2 regions of the Marinobacter sp. NFXS11 genome follow, and region 2 is predicted to be linked to the other one. Evidence: predicted binding sites of a transcription regulator. Region 2 holds the regulator's gene; the other holds the start of a gene.
What was found. Region 2 encodes FliA, which starts transcription of late flagellar genes. Its sites were predicted from a motif close to CTAAAGTTTNNNNNNNNNNNGCCGNTAA; they were not measured.

Region 1 (4,246 bases), on a different contig from region 2:
GAGGGCGCGCCGTCCGACTCGAGGCCGCCCCTGGATGATTAAGCCGCCTTGTTGTTGCCGATGGCGCAGGCGTATTTGCGTTCATAGCGTTTGTCTGCCCATTTCCCGTAGATGCGCGAGGCAATCTGGAAAATGCCGGGCCACAGCAGGGGTTTGAACAGAAAACCAAAGGGCGTGTGGGACCAGGCGCGAACATTTGCGGGCAGACCGATGACCCACTCGCCGGTCCAGGTCATCAGGTGCAGGCGTCTGAGTAGAGCTTCATGACATGGCAGATTGGCGCTGCCGTCACGCTGTTCATGGATGTCTGCAAAGATCAGATTGCCACGCTGGAGTTTGCGCAGGGTGCGGATCTCTTTGGCGCACAGTGGGCATTGTCCGTCGTAAAACAGGGTGTCATAACGGAGCTCCATCGAGTCCTCCAAGGGTTAGAATCTGTTTCCGGGCGTTCGATTTGTGGGCTTCCAGCGTTTCCACGATCCCATTGAGCGCGGCTGGCAGTACCTCTGGCGCCGCCTGGCGGAACTGGTCGAGAAGCAAAATCTGAACGTGCAGATCCTGGAACCGGCCATAGAGCTCTTGCCGCTCCTTTAAGGTTTTCAGGTTGCGCTTCCAGGTTTTGGCATCCAGTTCCATCAGGTAACGGATTCGTTTGAGTTGCTTGCGCAGCCGATGGACATCCTCATCCGGTGAAGTATGCATCAGCTCGGCAGTGCGTTTATTAAACTCCTTGATACGACGTTCCACGGCCCTTCGGATGTCTTTCGGCCGGAGTGTTGCGGCCAATTTCTGAAACTTTCGCGAATCGATCAGATTGCGCCAGTGTTCCATGCTGTCCTGGTAGCGCTTGCTTTTCAGTCGCTTTGCCAGCTTTTTATGATGGCTGGCGGCTTCGCGCTCGAACCAGATCTGCAAGGCTGCCCGAATTTCCGCGCCATCTGCGCAAAGTTCCGGCAGGTCCTGAAGAAACACGTGAAGGTCCCGCAGTGGGCCCGTTGCCCTTGCATGGCGTTTCAGGGTTTTAACCCCTTTTGCCAGCGATTTGTCACCGGTCACGTCCTGAACCGATTCGGCGATGGCCCGGCTGCGTCGAATCGCAATCCGGTATTGGTGCAGGAATTCGTCATCCAGGCCAAGGGCGACGCCCCGTTCCAGTTGCCTTAGCCGATCAAGTTGATGGCGAAGGGCCTTGGGAATGTCCCTTGCAGGATCGTCCCCCGCGGTTCTGGCTTTCTTTTTAAGCTTTCGTTCGAAGTGGGCGTAGCTGTAATCCTGTGGCGTTATCAGAGTCACCAGTTTGCCCTGGCCGCGACCAATCTGACGCCAGTGTTTGATCGAAAGCCGGATGTGAATAACGCTGGCGGTGGGTAGCTGTTCCGGGGGCTGCTTCAGGAGGGACTGGGCCAGTTCCAGTAACGCCGGGTTGTGGCCGACCAGGGTAATCTGTGGAGCGTCTGCCTGCTCTTCAAGCCATGCGAGTAGTCGCCGATAGTCGAAGGTATATAGCTCACTCAGGGTATGGCAGCGCTCGGCTGCGACTGTGTCGGGCAGTATGCCTTGCAATGTTGCAACGGCCCGCTTGGCGTTGCTGCTGTAAACCTCGCCTTCGAACGCGCCGACAGATTTCAGGGCATTTCCCAATGGGGCCAGTTGGCTGACGCCCCTTGCATTGAGGGGGCGTTCCCGGTCAGAAAGTGATTCATCGGCCCAGCTGGACTTGGCGTGGCGTACCAGAAACAGGTGCTTCATTGGCATACCTTCGTAGTGATCCTTTAGTCTAGCGCTTGCTTAAGACATTTACGTTACTGCCGTTACTCTACTTATCTGAAAACACTGGCGGAAGCCCCGCCTGGCCAGAGAAACTCAGGCGCAGCAGGGCGGCTGCTGAAATCTCTCTTAACAAACTGGAACAGATCACCTGGTGTGGTCTGTGGATAATCTCCAGCAACAAAATTCCCACGGAGCGCGGTACGATGAATGTTCTGAGTCGGTTGAAAATTCGAACTCGCTTACTGGTGGCCGTAATGGTCCCGGTACTTGTTACGGCGGCGACTCTCGCCTGGATTACCGCCAGCCAGATTCAGGCCAATGGCGAGGAGGAACTCAAACGCCTTGAGAACAGCCTTCTGGAAGCGCGCAAGGCTGGCTTGCAGAATCTGGTTGATGCGGCCGAAGCGGTCGTACTGGAAGCCAAGAATGATCCGTCGTTGAGTGAGGAAGAAGCGAAGGAAGCCGCGGCAGCGCGCTTGCGTACGATTCGTTTCGATGAAACCAACTATGTGTTTGCCTACACCCGTGACGTCTACAACCTGGCCTATGCGCCCGATCCTTCCAAGGAGGGGCCAACCAATAACCCGACTCTGAAGCGTCTGGTGGGGGATCTTTTTGCCGCGGCCGAGGAGGATGGCTTTTACGGCTACGACTGGATGAACCCGGCTTCGGGTAATGAAGAACCCAAGATGTCCTATTCCACCCTCATTCCGGACTGGGACTGGATGATAGGTGCCGGTGTGTACATTACCGATATCGACCGGCAGGTGGCAGCTGCCCGTGAGGAAATCGAGGCCGGTATGGCTGAAACCCTGGGCTTTATCCTGTTGGTCACGGTGGTGGTGGTTGTGATTGCGCTGGTGATTGGTGTTTTCGTCGGCCGTAGCGTGACCCGGCCGTTGAAGAGCGTCAGCAACATGATGCAGGAAATTGCGGACGGCGAAGGTGACCTGCGCCAGCGTCTGCCGGACGAGGGCAATGACGAGCTGGCCGAGCTCGGTCGGCGCTTTAACGCCTTCGTAGTCAAGATCCAGGACACCATGCGTGAGGTTGGTGCGACCACGGATCAGGTCGCATCCGCGGCGGAAGAACTGAGCCGGGTAGCCAATGAAACCCGGGCTTCCGTTCAGGAACAGGGCTCCGAGACCGATCAGATTGCCTCGGCCATCAATGAAATGGCGGCCACTATCCAACAAATCTCCGGTAACGCTAATGAAGTTGAGAGCGCAGCGTCAGACGCTGACCGTATGGCCCGCGAGGGTGGCGCAACGATTAGCAGCGCCCAGGGCGCGGTGAATCAGCTTTCTGAAGAAATCCAGGATACCGCGAAGAGTATTGATGCTCTTGCCGAGAAATCCGACGATATCCAGCAGGTTCTGGATGTCATCCACGCCGTGACTGAACAGACCAACCTGCTGGCCCTGAATGCGGCTATCGAGGCTGCCCGGGCCGGTGAGCATGGCCGTGGTTTCTCGGTGGTTGCCGACGAAGTGCGCCAACTGGCCAAGCGTAGCGCCGAGTCCGCCGACCAGATCCGCGAAATGATTGATGGCTTCGTCACGGAGTCTAAGGCGTCGGTTGAGCGGATGAACAAGTCGCGTAAACGTTCAAGCGAAACCGTGGAAAGGATCAACCACGCCACGGATGCCCTGAAAACCATTGAGACGTCGGTGGGTCAGATTCACGATCAGGTCACCCAGATCGCGACCGCCGCCGAGCAACAGAGCCAGGTTGCCGAGGAGATCAACCAGAACGTGGTCCGCATTGTCGATGCTGCCCAGCGCAGTGATACCGGCGTAACCCAGACCAACGAAGCCAGCCATGAACTGGCGCGGCTGGGCGAGAGCCTTCGGGATCTGGTCGGTCAGTTCAAGGTCTGATACCGATTCACGGTGTTCTGCCGATTGGCGGAACACCATGAGCAAGCTATGATGGTTGCGCGACAGAAATACCTGTTTTCATACCAACAATAATGGAAGCCAACACAATGACAATCCGGAAAACACTGCTTGCGGCCGTTGCCGCTGCAGCCACCGCGTTCAGCGTGTCCTCGGTGGCCGAGGAAAACTTCACCTTGCGCCTTGCGCAGACCTGGGGGCCAAATTCTCCGGTACTGGGAGAGACTGTTCAGCATATGGCGGACATGGCAGAAACCATGTCGGATGGCCGCCTGCAGATTCGCATTGATCCGTCCAACAAGCACAAGGCGCCTTTCGGGATTTTCGACCTGGTGCGCAATGGTCAGTACGACATGGGCCACACCGCGTCCTATTACTACAAGGGCTCTATCCCGAACGCCATGTACTTCACCACCATTCCGTTCGGGCTGATCGCGCCCGAGATGTACGCCTGGTTCTACCACGGCGAGGGCATGGAACTGATGCAAAAGGTGTATGAGCCCTACGGCATGCTCTCCTTCCCGGGTGGTAATACCGGTAATCAGATGGGTGGCTGGTTCCGCAAGGAGATTAACTCC
Region 2 (4,246 bases):
GACTTTTCGGGCTTTGACGTGTTTGCTGTCGGCGATGCAGGCTGTTTCGGCGCTGAGGGCTGTTTTGGAGCTGCAGGCTCTTTCGAGGCTGAAGGCTCTCCGCCCGCGGTCGGGCTTCCGCCCTTGCCGTGAAGATCGTCCAGCAGTTTCTCGAATTCGTCGTCGGTGATCAGGTCATCGCTGCCACCAGAGCCGGCCTTGGCAGCCGGTTTGTCTTCTTTGCTGACGGCCTCTTCCTCGCCAGCTGGCGCACCGGCAAACTGACCTTTCCCGTGCAGTTGGTCCAGCAGCGCCTCGAATTCGTCATCGGTAATTTCGTCGTCTCCAGAACTTTCCTGGTCACCGCCGGCCGATCCGGCGCTCGAAGCCGAGGAAACCTCCGCTGATTTCTCGTCCTGCAGTGCGTCCAGAAGCTGTTCGAACTCGTCGTCGGTGATGTCACCACCGTCTTCTGCCGGTTCGCTCTGTTTGTGCTCAGGTTGAGCCGCAGCGGCCGGCGCCCCCTCGCCTTCCGGCTGGGCCAGGGCATCCAGGCGGGCGATCAGTTCGTCCGGGGCGGGTGTCAGCTCCTCGTGATTGCGGACCTGCTCAAACATGGCATTGACGTTATCCAGGGCTTCGAGAACCACGTCCATCAGTTCAGAGTCCACCTTGCGCTTGTGATTGCGCAGGATGTCAAAAACGTTTTCGGCGGAATGGCAGCAATTTACCAGTGCTTCAAGCTGAAGGAAGCCCGCGCCGCCTTTAACGGTGTGAAAGCCACGGAAGATGGCGTTAAGCAGATCACTGTCGTCAGGATGTTGCTCAAGATCTACCAACTGCTCTGACAGCTTTTCGAGGATCTCGCCGGCTTCTACCAGGAAGTCCTGCAAAATCTCTTCATCAGCATCAAACGCCATGCGCTACCCTCATTATTCAGAAACCGAGACTGGACAACAGGTCGTCTACGTCGTCCTGTCCCGAAACTACATCTTCACGCTCATCGGCCTTGATCTGGGGCCCGACGCCCTTCTCTGCAGACTCTTCTTTTTCTTCAATCTGGTGCACCGTGCCCGTGAGCTGGTCCACATGACTGGCCATCACCACCAGGCTGAGCATCTGCTCCTCAACCTCTTTCACAAGAGCGGTGACCTTCTGGATGACCTGCCCTGTCAGATCCTGATAGTCCTGAGCCAGCAGGATTTCCGACAGGTTGCTGTACATGGTGTCGGCATCGGTTGCCATGCTGACAAAAAAGCGATCAATCCGGCCGTACAGCTCGCGAAACTCAGCCGGCTGCATTTCCCGGCGACGGAGGCGCTGCCACTCATCACGCAACGCGGCGGCCTCGTCTCTGAGGGCATTGGCCACGGGCATGGTTTCCTCAACCAGGTCCATGGTCCGGTTGGCTGCTTCGCCGGTCATCTGCACAACGTATTCGAGACGATCAGAGGCATCTGTCATCTTTGACAGGGCTTCCTGCTGTTCGGCGTTACGGGGATCAATCTGGAAGTTCCGGATTGCTTCGTGCAGGCTCCGGGTCAGCCGCCCTACCTCACGGTACAGACTCTGATCCCTTACCTCGCTGAGTTCATTGATCAGGGTCATGGCTTTGGCATAATCACCCGCATCAACACTCTCGGCCAGTTCCGCTGCCTGCCGCTGGAGCTTTTCCGTCACCTCCGGTTCAAGGCCCCGATGGTTCTTTTTGCTATCGCTCATGAGAGCCATCCGACCTCTGGTTACTGGATTCTTTCAAAGATTTTCTCAATCTTTTCCTTGAGCACGGCAGCGGTGAATGGCTTGACCACATAACCATTCACGCCTGCTTGGGCAGCGGCAACGATCTGGTCGCGCTTGGCCTCAGCAGTCACCATCAATACCGGCAGGGTTTTGAGATTCTCGTCTGCCCGAACGGCCTTGAGAAGATCGAAGCCTGACATGCCCGGCATGTTCCAGTCGGTCACCAGAAAATCGTATTTGCCGCTTTTGAGCATTGGCAGCGCCGTGTTGCCATCGTCAGCTTCATCGGTGTTGGTGAAGCCAAGATCACGCAGCAGGTTCTTGATGATCCGTCGCATTGTGGAGAAGTCGTCCACAATGAGGATTTTCATGTTTTTGTCCAATGGGACCTCCAGTTAGTAACACCCGGAATTCGTTTGACCTTTGCGTTCAAAGTCTAGCAGGCCGCTGTTTTAACCGCTTATTGTCGGATCTTTGCTTCGGTTGTAAAGCATCGGTTACCAAAAACTACAGACTACCTCGTTGCCGACACAGACTGAACGCGGTCAGCTGTCAGATTCCTGGCGCCAATCCGAGAGCCGGCCCCGAAGGCGCAGGGCTGCCTGACTGTGAATCTGGCTTACCCGGCTCTCACTGACGCCAAGCACCGCACCAATCTCCTTGAGGTTCAGTTCTTCCTGGTAGTAAAGGCTCAACACCAGCTTTTCCCGCTCCGGCAGGTCTTCAATCGCCTCAGCGAGGCTCCTCCGGAAGGCATCGGAGGACAATCCCTCCAGGGGATTATCCTGCGTCTCTGTCTGTTCTATCGGCAGCTCTCCGGATTCATTGAGCTCGTCGAGGCTAAAAAGTCGACCGCTGTTGGAATCGGAAAGGTAGGAGTGATATTCGGCCAGCCCCATACCCAGCTCTTCGGCCACTTCCTGATCATGGGCTTCTCGGCCAAGTCGGTCTTCAACGGTCTTGATGGCCTGGGAAATTCGACGGGCGTTGCGGTGAACAGAACGTGGCACCCAGTCACCCTTGCGGATTTCGTCCACCATGGCGCCGCGAATCCGGATACCGGCGTAAGTCTCGAAAGTAGCACCTTTGGTGGAACTGTAACGCTGGGCGGCCTCGAGCAGACCGATCATGCCGGCCTGCATCAGGTCTTCAAGCTGGACGGACGCCGGCAGGCGGGCCATCAGGTGAAGGGCAATTTTCTTGACCAGCGGCGCGTGCTGCTCAATGAGCTGAGCCGGCTTCTGCGCGCTTGACTGGTTATAGATTCCGAGGTTTTTCGCCAATGTCATGTATCCGGTTTTTTGTTTGACTGGATCCGATTCAGACTTCGACGAGCCGCTCCACAAAAAATTCCAGATGCCCGCGGGGAGAGGACGGCAACGGCCAGCTATCTACCTTGTCCGCCAACGCCTTGATGGCCAGTGAAGCTTTCGCCCTGGGATAGGCGTCCAGCACCGCACGCTGACGCTGAACCGCTTTCTTCACGGCCTCATCGTAGGGGACTATTCCCACGTATTGTAGTGCCACATCGAGGAAGCGCTCGGTGACCCGGGTCAGTTTTTCAAACAGATGCCGGCCTTCCTGTTCATTCCGGACCTGGTTGGCAAGAATGCGGAACCGATTCGTGCCGTACTCGCGATTCATGAGCTTGATCAGGGCGTAACAGTCTGTAATGGACGTGGGCTCGTCACACACCACCAGCAACAACTCCTGGGACGCCCTGAGAAAACTGACCACCGATTCGGAGATACCGGCAGCGGTATCCACAATCAGAACATCAATCTGGTCCCCAAGCTCGCTAAACGCGTTAATCAGCCCGGCATGCTCCATGGGGCTGAGCTGCGTCATTCTCTGGGTACCGGAAGAGGCGGGGACAATCTTGATGCCGCCGGGACCATTCACCAGAACGTCCTTCAGGTCACAATCGCCGGCCAGAACATCCTGGAGGTTGCGATTGGCAGTGATGCCCAGCAAGACGTCGATATTGGCGAGCCCCAGATCGGCGTCGAGCAGCACCACTCTCCGGCCTTTCTGCGCCAGGGCAATTCCGAGGTTAACCGACACGTTACTCTTGCCGACACCACCCTTTCCGCCGGAAACTGCAATCACCTGTACCGGATGTGCTCTGCTCATACTGTTTTTGGTCTCTCGCCACGTTTCGCCGGCTGTTTCTCCGACGCCTGCTGTCAATCTGTCCGGTCTCAGGCGTGTTCTTTCAGGCCCTCTGCGACCGCTTGCTGTTGCTGGAGTGTTTTCAGCCGATCCACGGCCAACCGCACCAGCGGAACGGCTTCTGCGTGGTGCAGGTCTTCAGGAATCTTCTGGCCGTCTGTGTAATAGGCTACCGGCAGACCGGTTTCCATCACAAACCCGAGAGACTCGCCCAGCGTCAGGGCCTCGTCGATTTTGGTCATCACACAGCCCGCAAGATTTGCCATCTTATAGCAATGCCACACGGATTTCATGATGCGAGGCTGACTGGTTGCCGAGACCACCAGATGGGTTTTGATATTGTGATGGCTGC

Region 1: J3362_RS14415 (methyl-accepting chemotaxis protein) is a predicted target of FliA. The motif match lies at 1,788-1,815, and genes of this name have one in related genera.

The regions. Positions count from the first base shown of each region.
Region 1 covers NZ_JAGDDV010000002.1:1,178,752-1,182,997, forward strand. The annotation lists gene J3362_RS14400 (DUF3565 domain-containing protein) at 1-42, shown strand, start outside; gene J3362_RS14405 (thiol-disulfide oxidoreductase DCC family protein) at 39-413, opposite strand; gene J3362_RS14410 (CHAD domain-containing protein) at 397-1,749, opposite strand; gene J3362_RS14415 (methyl-accepting chemotaxis protein) at 1,974-3,650, shown strand; gene J3362_RS14420 (TRAP transporter substrate-binding protein) at 3,758-4,246, shown strand, end outside.
Region 2 covers NZ_JAGDDV010000001.1:826,119-830,364, reverse strand. The annotation lists gene J3362_RS03940 (chemotaxis protein CheA) at 1-899, opposite strand, end outside; gene J3362_RS03935 (protein phosphatase CheZ) at 916-1,701, opposite strand; gene cheY (chemotaxis response regulator CheY) at 1,722-2,105, opposite strand; gene J3362_RS03925 (RNA polymerase sigma factor FliA) at 2,268-3,011, opposite strand; gene J3362_RS03920 (MinD/ParA family protein) at 3,043-3,855, opposite strand; gene flhF (flagellar biosynthesis GTPase FlhF) at 3,924-4,246, opposite strand, start outside.